3 regions of the Planococcus sp. TJ-301 genome follow, and region 1 is predicted to be linked to each of the others. Evidence: predicted binding sites of a transcription regulator. Region 1 holds the regulator's gene; each other region holds the start of a gene.
What was found. Region 1 encodes LexA, which represses DNA repair genes until DNA is damaged. Its sites were predicted from a motif close to CGAACATATGTTCG; they were not measured.
Positions count from the first base shown of each region.

Region 2: a site for LexA is predicted at 2,468-2,481, ahead of AC4EHJ_RS02315 (Y-family DNA polymerase). Genes of this name have one in related genera too.
Region 3: a site for LexA is predicted at 2,619-2,632, ahead of AC4EHJ_RS09545 (Y-family DNA polymerase). Genes of this name have one in related genera too.

Region 1 is NZ_JBZDOH010000001.1:891,963-896,121, forward strand. Features, by position in the region: gene AC4EHJ_RS04610 (DUF896 domain-containing protein) at 94-327, opposite strand; gene AC4EHJ_RS04615 (YneB family resolvase-like protein) at 386-1,039, opposite strand; gene yneA (cell division suppressor protein YneA) at 1,036-1,353, opposite strand; gene lexA (transcriptional repressor LexA) at 1,519-2,139, shown strand; gene AC4EHJ_RS04630 (class I SAM-dependent methyltransferase) at 2,185-2,925, opposite strand; gene AC4EHJ_RS04635 (hypothetical protein) at 2,992-3,186, opposite strand; gene AC4EHJ_RS04640 (hypothetical protein) at 3,356-3,556, opposite strand; gene glnA (type I glutamate--ammonia ligase) at 3,771-4,159, opposite strand, start outside.
Region 2 is NZ_JBZDOH010000001.1:451,516-455,674, reverse strand. Features, by position in the region: gene AC4EHJ_RS02320 (ABC transporter transmembrane domain-containing protein) at 1-1,032, opposite strand, end outside; gene AC4EHJ_RS02315 (Y-family DNA polymerase) at 1,139-2,419, opposite strand; gene AC4EHJ_RS02310 (GNAT family N-acetyltransferase) at 2,643-3,656, opposite strand; gene AC4EHJ_RS02305 (DMT family transporter) at 3,924-4,159, shown strand, end outside.
Region 3 is NZ_JBZDOH010000001.1:1,955,020-1,959,178, forward strand. Features, by position in the region: gene AC4EHJ_RS09535 (DUF5677 domain-containing protein) at 1-298, shown strand, start outside; gene AC4EHJ_RS09540 (hypothetical protein) at 641-1,057, shown strand; gene AC4EHJ_RS09545 (Y-family DNA polymerase) at 1,342-2,598, opposite strand; gene AC4EHJ_RS09550 (ComEC/Rec2 family competence protein) at 2,782-3,600, shown strand; gene AC4EHJ_RS09555 (DUF3006 domain-containing protein) at 3,603-3,824, shown strand; gene AC4EHJ_RS09560 (DEAD/DEAH box helicase family protein) at 3,908-4,159, opposite strand, start outside.

The sequences.
Region 1 (4,159 bases):
TTCTAGTGTAGTCAACAATAGGAAAGAATACAACTAGAAATGCGCCAAGAGCCAAGCGCTGAAGTCTGGACACAACAAAAAAAAGAACAAGTATTAATTTAAATACTTATTCTCTCGGATATTTTTGACCTTCTCCGGCGTTACATCGTTACCTTCCGGATCAATCACTTTTACGTTTTCAATTGTGCCGCGCATCGTTTGGCGGAAAGTTGCCAAATACTCCTGGCGCAATGCAGATTGTTCTTTTGCCTCTTCAATGGACAAGCCCACAGTCTTGGATTTTCGAGATAATTCGTTAATGCGTTTTATTTTATCTGGAGATAACATTAGAATCCCGCCTTTCTTCTATCATATCGTACAAAAGAAGCGGGATTTCTGCAATCTATTAGCCCTCTTTCATCTCGAGGAATTCTCTGTAGCGTCTGTGGACGGTTGCTTTGCTTGCCTGATAACCGAAGCCTTGCAGCGTTACCGCAATTTCATGGAACGTCAGCCCGTTCTGTTTCAGGCTGACAATCTGATCGATCGGCAAGTCTAAGCGCTCCCGTCCATCGGGGTTGCCCCTGCCTTTTAGATTGCGTTCAGGCTTGTAGCCATTTTCAACAGCGCGCTTCATGCCACGTTTGATTTTGGCATTATGTATTTTGCGCTGATATTCTTCAACAACCGCTAAAATCTCCAGGACCATGTCGTCCATATCATTTAATGCAATGGGACCTTGATCGGTCAATGTAAAAACCTCCACGCCATATTTTTTCATGACGTGAAGCAGCGCGATCCGAGCATGGCCACGGCCAAGACGGGTTTCATCCTGAATGAAAACCGCTGAAACTTTATCGGTTTTAATGACGTTGAGCATCTCCAAGAGCCCTTCCCGGTCCATTTCGTAGCCGCTGTGCTGATCTTTAAAGATGTCTGAAACAATGTATCCTTGCGCAAATGCGAATTTCAATAATTCTTCTTCCTGCCGTTCAAGTGAACTTTCCTGGGTGTCTTTCGTGGTGCTGACGCGGCAATAAATTAACGCAGACTTCTTCATTCTGCATCACCCGCCAGTTTGGTGGTTTCGTCTGGGGCGAATTTTAGTTGTTCGCTGGGGATTTTGATTGATTGTCCAGCAATGATCTTCGGAGTGCTTAAGCCATTCTCCTTCATGATTTCTTCAATCCACTCCTGATGGGGGGTATTGCCGCTGAATGACTCCGCAAGTGTCCACAAAGTATCGCCTTGTTCGACTTGCACTAGGCTCATTTGATCTTCCTGCGCGTTATGGGTGAAAACCGAATAGAATGAAAAAGATAGAATCAGAAGAAAGAGTACTGTCAGGTAAGAATTTTTTTGGATGAATGTCATAAGAACCGCCTCCTAAGAATGTGTGTTCGGAATGTATGTTCTTACTTTAATGCGAACAAGTGTTTTTGTCAACAAATAAATTCGAACCTATGTTTGCATTTCATATCCCAAGTTGGTATACTATTGATAGAAAACATGCTGAACTATTAAAAAGAGGTGAAACTGTTGAAAAAAGTATCGAAACGCCAAGAAGATATTTTGTCATTCATAAAAGACGAAGTCCGGGCCAAAGGCTACCCGCCTTCCGTCCGTGAAATTGGAGAGGCAGTTGGCTTGGCATCAAGCTCGACTGTCCATGGCCATCTTGCCCGCCTTGAAAGCAAAGGCTTGATCCGCCGCGACCCGACAAAACCGAGAGCAATTGAAATTATCAGCACTGATGATTCACTGGTTGAAAAAAGCCCGGTCCTTCATGTACCGCTTGTCGGTAAAGTAACGGCTGGCGTTCCGATCACGGCGATCGAGAATGTGGAAGAGTATTTCCCGCTTCCCCAGTCATACGGAACTGAGGACGACCATATTTTCATGCTGGAAATCATGGGAGAAAGTATGATCGAAGCTGGCATCCTGAATGGTGACTATGTCGTAGTGAAACAGCAGCAAACCGCTAACAATGGCGACATCGTGGTAGCTATGACCGCTGATGACGAAGCGACAGTCAAACGATTTTTCAAAGAAGACAATTATTTCCGCCTGCAGCCTGAAAATTCATCGATGGATCCAATCATCGTAGACCAGGTCTCCATCCTTGGAAAAGTGGTCGGAGTTTACCGCCAACTACATTAATCATGACACATAAAGACGCCGAGAGAATTTCTCTCGGCGCCTTTTTTAGTTTCCTACCTTTTGGGCAGACAAAATCAACATCAACGGAATGCGCTCCCGCCGTTCAAACTCTGCTGCGGATTCGAAATTTGTAGGGACCGGCTTTCCTTCCCTGAGGGCAGTTACAGCAAATCCGGCTTCTATTAGCGCTGTAAAGTAGGTTTCTGTCGTTCGGTGATGCTTGACGACTGTCTTGCTTATCCAGGGCTCACCGCGCTCGCCTTCCTTGAAATAATCATCGACCACCCAATCACCTCTGCGTTCGCCTTGCGCTTTACTCGCAAACGACGAAGTGGTCAATGGGTGCTGTACAGTGAAAATGAATTTACCGTCCAGCACCAATGCTTGATTGATTTCCTTGAACAAGTGTCTGATATCCGTCAAGTAATGGATGACAAACCGCGAGACAATCAAATCGTATTCTGAACCCTTTGCTTGAAACGATTCAAGGTCCGCTATATGTATCTTGCCACCCAGCTGTGCCGTTGCTCTACTTGCCAGCAATGCCATCTCCCTTGAGCCTTCTATTCCCGTATAGGATGCTGCTCCAGAGCCGAGCAGTTCATTGCCAAATTTACCGTCTCCACAACCGAGGTCCAAGATTGCTTTCCCTTCGACTTCACCCATTAGGTCACAGATAATCGGTTTCTCTATCGCGTTATTCGGGCTTTCCTTGCGCTCTCTCCGTTTCAAAAAACCCGCTAAAAAATCCTTATCGTCGTAAACACTCGATCCTTTAAATTCCACCTAGCCAGCTCCTCTTCTAATTTTAGGCATAAAAAAAGCATCCGTTAAAACGCGATGCTTCAGGCCTCATAATTCATAGACCATAATGTATTTTACTTGTGTGATAGTAATACGGTATAGGCGGTCGTTGTCCTGGTCCGTGATTTCAAACGTGCCGTGAGTCGGAATATTGCGCAATGCTGATTCTTTGTTTTCAGCATATACTGTCAGGACAATCGTATTGCCTTGGTCAAAATAGAATTCAACTTGGAAAGTTTTCATGCATCGGCCTCCTCTAAAGCAGAATGGTTTTTGCTTCTGTCTATCATACACCATTTGCGGGGCGAGTTGTCCATTCTTTTTGGAGTAAACGCTCTGGTAAATAGGGAAAACCCCGAATACGGACTCATAATGAGCCGAATTCGGGGTACCGGTATTCTGAAGATCGTATTCAATTTTTGCTTTCGACTTTTTGCTGTTGCGATATCCACCAATCGATATGCCTCACGTCAAAAAAGATTGTATTGGCATAGGACTGGCTATGTGGAATCTGCCTTTTTGCGATGCTCTCATTAATTTGTTCTTCAGTCCTCGGGCATCCTACAGAATCTAAATACTTCCGCAGGTCTTTAACCCCTTGAATTTTCGTCAAACTAATCACCCCCACAAAATCTTCTTACTTTCTAAGAAAATTCAGTATGGGCTATTAATCGTACTATGAATTCTTCTTAATGATACCACAGTCCTGGAAAAACTAAACTTCCAAAATCAAAAAACTTTTATTTACTGACCCAAGTGGATAAGAAGCTTGGAAAGTTTGCAAAAAAAAACACACCAGTGCAAGTGCGCTGGTGTGTTATATTTGCTTAATACATTTTCAAGTATTGCTCGCGCTCCCATGGGTGAACCGCAATGCGGAACATGTCCCACTCGATTTCTTTCGCTTCCACAAAGTTGTTAAGAATGTGAGAACCAAGTGCTTTCGTCATCACTTCATTGCTTTGCAGCTCTTGAAGTGCTGCGTACAATGTTGGCGGAAGGTCTTGGATGCCCACAGCTTCGCGCTCTTTTCTGTTCATCGCGTAGATATTGCGGTCTACAGCTTTTGGTGGCGTCATTTTCTTCTTGATGCCGTCAAGGCCAGCAGCCAATAAAACAGCCATTGCCAAGTATGGGTTTGCAGCCGGATCAACAGAACGCACTTCTACGCGTGTTGACAATCCACGTGAAGCCGGGATACGGATCAACGGGCTGC
Region 2 (4,159 bases), 440 kb from region 1:
CTGGAACTTCTGGAGTGAGAACTCGATATCGCCTGTCGGCCGCCGGTCAATGGCATCTTCGCGGTCATCGATTTCAGCGGGCTGCGCCAGCAGCTCACGGATGCGGTCATATGAAGCGCGCCCGCGTTCGACAATATTAAAAAGCCATCCGAACGCCAGCATTGGCCAGACGAGCAAACCGAGATAAGCGGTAAAGGCGATCAAATCGCCGATTGTCATCTCGCCGCCGACCACGAAATACGAACCGAAACCGATTGCCAGCAAGTAACAGACGCCGATGATGGCCGAAATTGTCGGATCGAACAGCGAGTCGACTTTCGCCACACGGATGTTTTCATCCACTACTTCGCCGGACAGCCGCTTGAAATCTTCGATGTCTTGCTTCTCTTGGCCGAAGGTCTTGATCACTTTCATGCCGGATATGCTTTCCTGTGTCTTGTCGTTGAGCCCGGAAAAAGAAGCTTGTGCTCCGTGGAAACACTCGTGCATCATTTTGCCGTAATAATTGGTCATATATGCCATAAACGGCAGCGGCAGCAAAACGATCAGCGTCAGTTTCCAGCTGATTGTCAGCGCCATGGCGGCAATGACGAAGCCGCCTGTCGCAATCGAATCGACAAGCGTCAATACGCCTGCGCCGGCCGTTAGCTGCACCGCCTGCAAATCATTCGTCGCGTGCGCCATCAAATCTCCGACGCGGCGCTTCTGGTAGAACGAAGGCGACATCCGCGTGAAATGGCGGAACAAGTTCTCGCGCAAATCACGCGCCAGGATGACCGCCGAACCGAATATCATCAGCCTCCAAGCATAGCGCAGAACGTACATGCCGAGCGCCGCTGCCGCGAGCACACCAAGCCACTTTCCTAGAAAACTTGCCGTCAAGGTGCCGCGGCTAATCTCATCGACGATAAAACCGATGATGCGCGGCGGCAGAACACCGAGGAATGCCACAATCAGCAGCATGAAAATGCCAATAGCGTATTGCTTTTTCCGTTCCTTGAAAAACCAGCCCAACTCCAAAAATACGCGCATGTTCTTTTCCCCTTGCTGTAATGTATGTATTGTATGTATTCAATCTTTTTCATTCTAGCAAAAATCATTCAGCAAGAGGAGAAAATAATTCGGTTTTTGAAATAAATCAGCCTTCTGGCGTAAAGAGATTGCCGTCCGCCTTGTGGCCGCCGATCAGCTTCGCGCGTTCCCGTGCAGTGCCCGCTTCCGTGTACGAAACCGCGCGCAGCACTGCTGTTGATCCGTATTTCTGGCGCAGCTGATCCATCGCAGCACCTAAGCGCCGTGTCTGCCATTTGCGCTGTTCGAATAAGCTCAGCTGCATCGACGTTTCGTCTTCCAGTTTGCCGAGTGTGATGGACAAACGGCGGACCGGGCGCCCGATATAGAATTTCTCTAGCAGCGCCCGGCACGCGCCATACAATTTTAGCGTGTCGTTCGTCGCCTCTTCCATTGTCAGTGCCCGGTTGAAGCCGCCGCCGAACGCATGCTTGCTGTAGCCGACGGCGAGCGTCACCGTGCGGCCGGCCTTGCCGGCGGTGCGGGCGCGCATCGCCACGTCTTCCGCCATTTCCAGCAGCACCGCGGAAATCTCTTCGACTGTCGTGTAATCGCGGTACAAAATCTGCCCTTTGCCATAACTGACCTGCCCTTCCACGAGCGGCGCGCCGAGTTCCGACAAATCGATGCCCCAGGCATGATGGTAGAGTTGGTTCCCGACAATGCCGAACACGTCTTCAAGTTCCGTAAGCTCCGCACGCGCCAAATCGCCGACCGAAAAGATGCCCATGCCGTTCAATGTATTTTCCATACGCGAGCCGATGCCCCACATCTTGCTGAGCGGCGCGACTGGCCAGAGCTTCGCCTCTACGTCTTCGAACGTCCAATGCGCAAAGCCTGTCTTTTTCGCTTCGAGGTCGAGCGCCAGCTTCGCCAACAGCATATTCGGTCCCATGCCAATCGCCGACGGCAGCGAAAACTGCCGGATGATGTCGTCCTGAATGCGAGCAATAAGCGTCTCCGGCGTCCCCCATAACTTTTCCGTACCGGTGAGGTTGACGAAGCTTTCATCAACGCTGTAGACATGGATCGCTTCCGTCGGCACATATTGCGCCAAAAGCTTGGTGATTTCCATCGACACTTTCAGGAAAAAGCCCATCTTCGGCTCGATTTTTTGGATGCGCGGGTCGTCCGGAATCTCGAACAACCGTGTGCCCGTGCGCACCCCGAAATCCCTTTTCAACACCGGCGACGCCGCAAGCACCACGCTGCCACGCCGTTCCTGGTTGCCGATCACCGCGATGCACGCCGTCATCGGATCCAGCCCGAGGTCGACTGCTGCACAGCTCGCATAAAAGCTGCGCATATCAATGCAAATAATCGGCCGCCGCTCCATCTCTTCATACATGTGAACCCCTTCTTCCTCATCGCTCGCTGCCATTATCTTCAGCATATACGAACACTTGTTCTTAATCAATAACCGTTTTGCCCGCAACGTAAACACCGCATGGTTTTTATCACAACCGCAAATGGACATCAAAAAAAACAGGATACGGCATGATTTAGCCGTGTCCTGCAAGTGTGTTAAGGAAGTTATAATAGGTGACTGAGTATCCTGCAAACCAGCAAGCTCAAACCCGGTCGAATTCTTGCGTGCGGATCGTTTCGGAGCGGTAAGCCGGGAAAAACTCCGGTTCCCCTCCAGCCTCCAGCCGACCACATAATTCGTGGTAGACCGCTCGGTTCCATATTCTCCTGCCGGTGTAAAATTTAAAAGCGGTTTGTCGGCCGAACTGCTTTTTGAATAGATACAGGCTGTCGTCCGGGCTGTTCGACCGGCCTCCGCCGCCGTGGATCAATGCCACATCGTGCTCGATTCCCCATAAAGCCAGCGCATAATTCAACACCGATGCGGCCGACAGGTGATTGAACTCTGCAAGCGTGCCAGATAAATGCGTATGCGCCAGTTTTCCGTAAATGAAATTCAGCCCCGCGCCAATGACTTGCCCGCCATAGAGCACTTCAACCAATAACACGTTGCCGCCTAACAATGCCATCAAGTCTTCGAAATAATCATCGCCGAAATAGTAAAACGAATGGGCTTGATTGCGTTCCATTGTCGCGTAATAAATGCGTTTGAACGCGCTGAGGTCCTGCGGATTCAATACTGTCCGGTATTCGACGCCGGACTTCAGCGCCTGGCGGATGTTCTTGCGCGTCGATTTGGAGAATTCCAAGTCGATGGACGCCTCGGCGTCTTCCAGGTTCGTTCCCACGGTATCGCGCAAGTACACGACGTCGTAGCACGCCAGGAAGTCTTGTGCATTTTGGAGCACCGGATGGAAGCGTACGAATTCGCTGACAACATCGTTGTCGGCGCAATAACGCTGAAACGCTCCTTCAAACGCCTGCACCAGTTCTGCCTTTTTGCCTGCTGCGCAATGCAGGATTTGTGGACCGCCGTAGCCGTATGGCGTCACGAGATCATAATATTGCCGTCCAGAAAACGGCACGGGGATTTCACGCTTGATGAACGAATGCCGGATCGCACCAGACTCATGCAGAAATTCAAACACCTCAAAGTGCCCTGCTTCAATTTTTTCGAATAAACGTCCGTAGCGTTCGTCAAAGTAGATGTCTGCCATATTATAACCCCGCTTCTCTCGTCATTTGTCTGGATTTCCGCTGTGCGCGTCCATATAAGCATTTTTTTGATGCCGGGCGTCGCGCTTTTTTCCATTCTACAAGCCTTAAGTGAAAATTGAATGAAAATTCTATCTTCAAATAGAATTTTTCATTCTTTTCCAGTTGGGCTGGACAAACGGCGGCAAGAGCGAAATAATAATGGGACATATGTCCTTTTGAGCTTTGCGGATAAGCTTTATAGTAAAGAAAAAAGGAGCGTGAAAGCCATGAAAGGCATTTTATTCGCATTGGCAGGCGGTTTTTTCCTGACCTTCCAAAGTGTTGCGAACGCCGCCATCAGCAATGGAATCGGCACATGGCAAGCAGCGACGATGACGCAGTTCACTGGATTCGTCCTGGCACTGGCAATTGTCTTAGCGCTGAAAGATCGCTCGTACCGGAATTTGCCGCAGGTGCCGCCGCTTTATGCATCCGGAGGGATGTTAGCGGCAATCGTGCTGTT
Region 3 (4,159 bases), 1.1 Mb from region 1:
TGCTATTTATGAAATGTTTAATACATATGTTCACTTCAACCCTTCAACTTATATTTCTTATGGAACTGAAAAGGAAGACGGCAGTTTTACTTACAATTCTTTTGAACGGAAACCTTATCTTGAAGCACGAATTCTTTTCTTCGCCGTAAATATTCAAATGATTTTAGCACATAAATTAATTCTATATTTTAAAATTACAATAGCACCGACAAGTGTACTAGAGGGTTTCAGTCGTTGGGTCAAATTTGCAGAAGAAAAGAAATCTGCAATATTCCATGACACGGACGATTATATATAAGAAGGTCAGTCATAACCAGATTAAGGTTTTCTATCACTAAATACGTTAACAAAACAAGAAAGGCTTCTCTATCTTCAGCAGCCCATTCTTTTTTTTAGGTTCTCAACTTATTGCCAGTCTATCCTATTCCTATAGATATTTATCTAAGGTTATCTCAGATACTGTCAAATAGTGCTGATTTAACGTTTCAAGTGATTGATGGCCGGTTTGCTGCGCGATAGTCGGTAAATCTGCGCCTGCCGCGTGCATGGCCACCACTTGGCTTTCCTGTAATCTTCAACAAACGGACCGAATTATGAAACAACAAAATGCTAATAAAGGACTGAGACTATGGAAGTACATATGAATTTAGATCAAGCAACTTTTCATGTAGAAAAAACGAAATCACTGAAACTAAAAGAAGTGAATTTTAAGATTAAACCTGACATTAAAGAACACAAACGATTGTTTAGAACCCCAATATATAAATTAACAATTATCGCAGAAGTAAATAATCAAGTGTATGAATTTGAAGGTTATAATCTCAACCATATGTTGATTTCACAGCTAGAAAAAGACCCTTCAAGATTTTTAGTTGGAGCAGAGCCACCATTTTTGTGTGGAACTAACTGGCCGGCTAGTGGAATATCTGAAGTTGTAGAGGCAAATAATGTACCTTTGGATTCCCTGATCATAACAGATGGAAATAATGTCATTGCTACAGTTTATAATGATGAGATACCTATATTGACTAACTGGTTTAAAAATTTAATCAATTAATAGTAGTAATGTCGGAGGGATTTTTTTAGTTACCAATACCTTAGTGAATACTATTGCTAACTTCTTTTTAAATGGAAAACCTTCCGTAATGATTAGTTTATCTGACATGCTATACGAACTTTATTTTGAAGAATCTATTAAAGAAAACGCATTGAATTCTTATGGAAATCTCAATGCTAACAAATCTGTAAAAGCTAATAATAAAATTTAAAATATTTAATTCCACTAATTTAAATACACTTCTTTGTTTAGATCTGAGCAAACTTTGCTCGGCTTTTTTTCGTTCATTTCTTATGCCCACCAATCAATTTAGTTCTGGCAACCGCCGTCCCCGCCTCCGTGCCAGACACTGCCCGATAGATGGCTGCATACCCGTAACGATTCCGTATGTTGTCCATCGCTGCCCCCAGCTTCCGGTTCTCCCATTTACGGTCCTCGAACAAACTTAGCTGCATGGAAGACTCCTCTTCCAGATTGTGGATGGACAACGAAATCTGACGGACCGGCTTGCCAATATAATGCTCATGGAACAGCGCCTGGCATACGCGGTAGATTCGCATCGTCTCATTCGTCGCATCGTCCATCGAACGCGAACGGGAAAAGCCACCACCGAAAGCCGTCTTGCTGTAGCCGACGCCTAACTGAATCGTGCGCCCTGCCCGCCCCGCCTGGCGCGCCCGCATAGCCACAGCCTCACACATTTCCAGAATGATCGTCATGATGTCTTCCACTTCGATGTAATCGCGGTAGAGGATCTGTCCCTTACCATAGCTGACTTGCCCTTCCACAAGCGGAGCACCGAGTTCCGACAGATCAATGCCGTTAGCATGCTGATAAAGCTGGTGGCCCAGGATGCCGAACTGCGCTTCAAGCCGGCTCACATCCGCGCAGGCAAGGTCCCCGACCGAGAAGATGCCCATGTTGTTCAGGTTGTACTCGGTCCGGGAACCGATGCCCCACATTTTGCTGAGAGGCGTAACCGGCCAGAGCTTTTTCGGTACGTCGTCGTAGCCCCATTTGGCAAAGCCGGTCTTCTTCGCTTCCAAATCAAGCGCAAGCTTCGCCAGCAGCATATTCGGCCCGACACCTACGGCAGATGGCAACCCGAACTGTCGTATGATGGCATCCTGGATGTGCGTGATCAGAACGTCTGGCTTCCCCCATAACTTTTGGACATCGGTAAAATCGATAAAACTCTCATCTACGCTGTAGACGTGGATACACTCCGTTGGAACAAACTTCCCCAGCAATTCCGTAATCGCCATCGACACCTTGAGGAAAAACTCCATCTTCGGTTCCAAGAGTCGAATCCGCGAATCACCTGGTATTTCGAAAAGTCGCGTTCCGGTGCGGACGCCGAATTCCTTTTTCATCCTGGGAGAAGCAGCCAGCACAACGCTGCCTTTACGCTCCTGATTGCCTACCACTGCAATATACGCCTCCATCGGATCTAACCCGGCCTCGATGGCTGCACAGCTGGCATAGAAACTGCGCATATCGATGCAGGCAATGATGCGTTCGGGCAATTCCTCTGTTTTCATATCAACCACTCCTTAAAACAAGAACATTTGTTCTTATTCTATACCACGAAATGTCCGGGAACAATCCACTCTCATTCGGTCTAAAGAATTATATTGTTGAAACACCATCTATGACTTATGATGAGGGTATATATAACTTACAGGAAAGAAGGAGATTAGTTGAAAAATATTACGAGCATTTTTATGGCACTGGTTCTCTTGGTTGGGATTGTTTCCGTACCGTCACCTTCCATCGCAGCAACGCCTACAATGAAAGTCCATTTCATCAACGTTGGGCAAGGAGACGCTACCTATATCAAGATGCCTGGTGGAGAAGATGTGTTGATAGACGGTGGACGCCAAGGGCAAGGCGATGAAGTCATCGCCTACCTGAAGAAAATGAAAGTGGACGACATCGAAATCATGATCTCCACGCATCCCGATGCCGATCACTTAGGTGGCTTGGATGAAGTCTTGAAAGCTTACCGGGTGGAATCAGTCTACGCACCTAAGGTAGCGCATACCACTGATGCTTATGCCAACTTCTTGAAAGCCGTGAAGGCAGAGAAACTAACAATCAAAACGGCAAAAGTGGGTGTGAAGCTACCACTAAAGACAGTTACCGCGAAATTCGTAGGACCGGTCCGAGAATATGGCAAGAGCGATCTGAATAACTGGAGCGCTGTGTTGCATGTCACATACAACCAGAACAAGTTTTTGTTCACAGGGGATGCGGAAAAAGCTTCGGAGAGTGACATGGTAAAAGCCAAGCAGACACTTCTTGCAGATGTTATTAAAGTTGGACATCATGGGGCGAAAACCTCATCCAATGCAGATTTCCTCAAAATGGTGAAACCGAAATATGCGGTTATCAGTGTCGGCAAGAATGCCTATGGCCATCCGACTGCCGAAGTGTTGAACCGATATAAGCCCTACAAATCTCTTGTTTATCGGACCGATCAAAAGGGCAATATCATCTTCACTTCGACAGGAACCAAAATAACTGTCGCGACGGTAAAATGACGATGAAACCGATAAAAGGAATCATCGATCGGTTTGAAGAGGATATCGCAGTAGTGGAGATTGATGGGATTACCCAAGACTTCAAAAAGAGCATCTTCCCTGAATCAGCTGAACCGGGCGACTTTGTCGAGATCAACGGAGATCAGGTGATTATCCTTAAAGAAGAAACCGAGAAGAGAAGAAAAGAGATTGAAGAGTTGATGGAAGAACTTTGGGAAGACTAATCTAAACTTCGTTTATAAATAAAAAACTGGGCTCTCAAAAGAGAACTCAGTTTTTTTACTTTTATTGAATATAGACTAAAACTTTAAAACCTTGCTGTTTTGCTCTGAATTAAATTCTTTGCTTTTCTCTCAAAATAAGCATGTAGCCTATACTCTACTATTTCATCCGTCCAGTTATAGAGTAATTCCAATTCTTCATTCACAGGTGCTAAGCTAAAAGAAAAAGAATCTTTACCGTTAAAAACAACCAAATTTTCTTTTGCACTGTCGCTCCATTTAGTCATCGGCATATCGGCTATCAAGAATGCCATTTTCTTTTCATCGTAGTTGCGTAG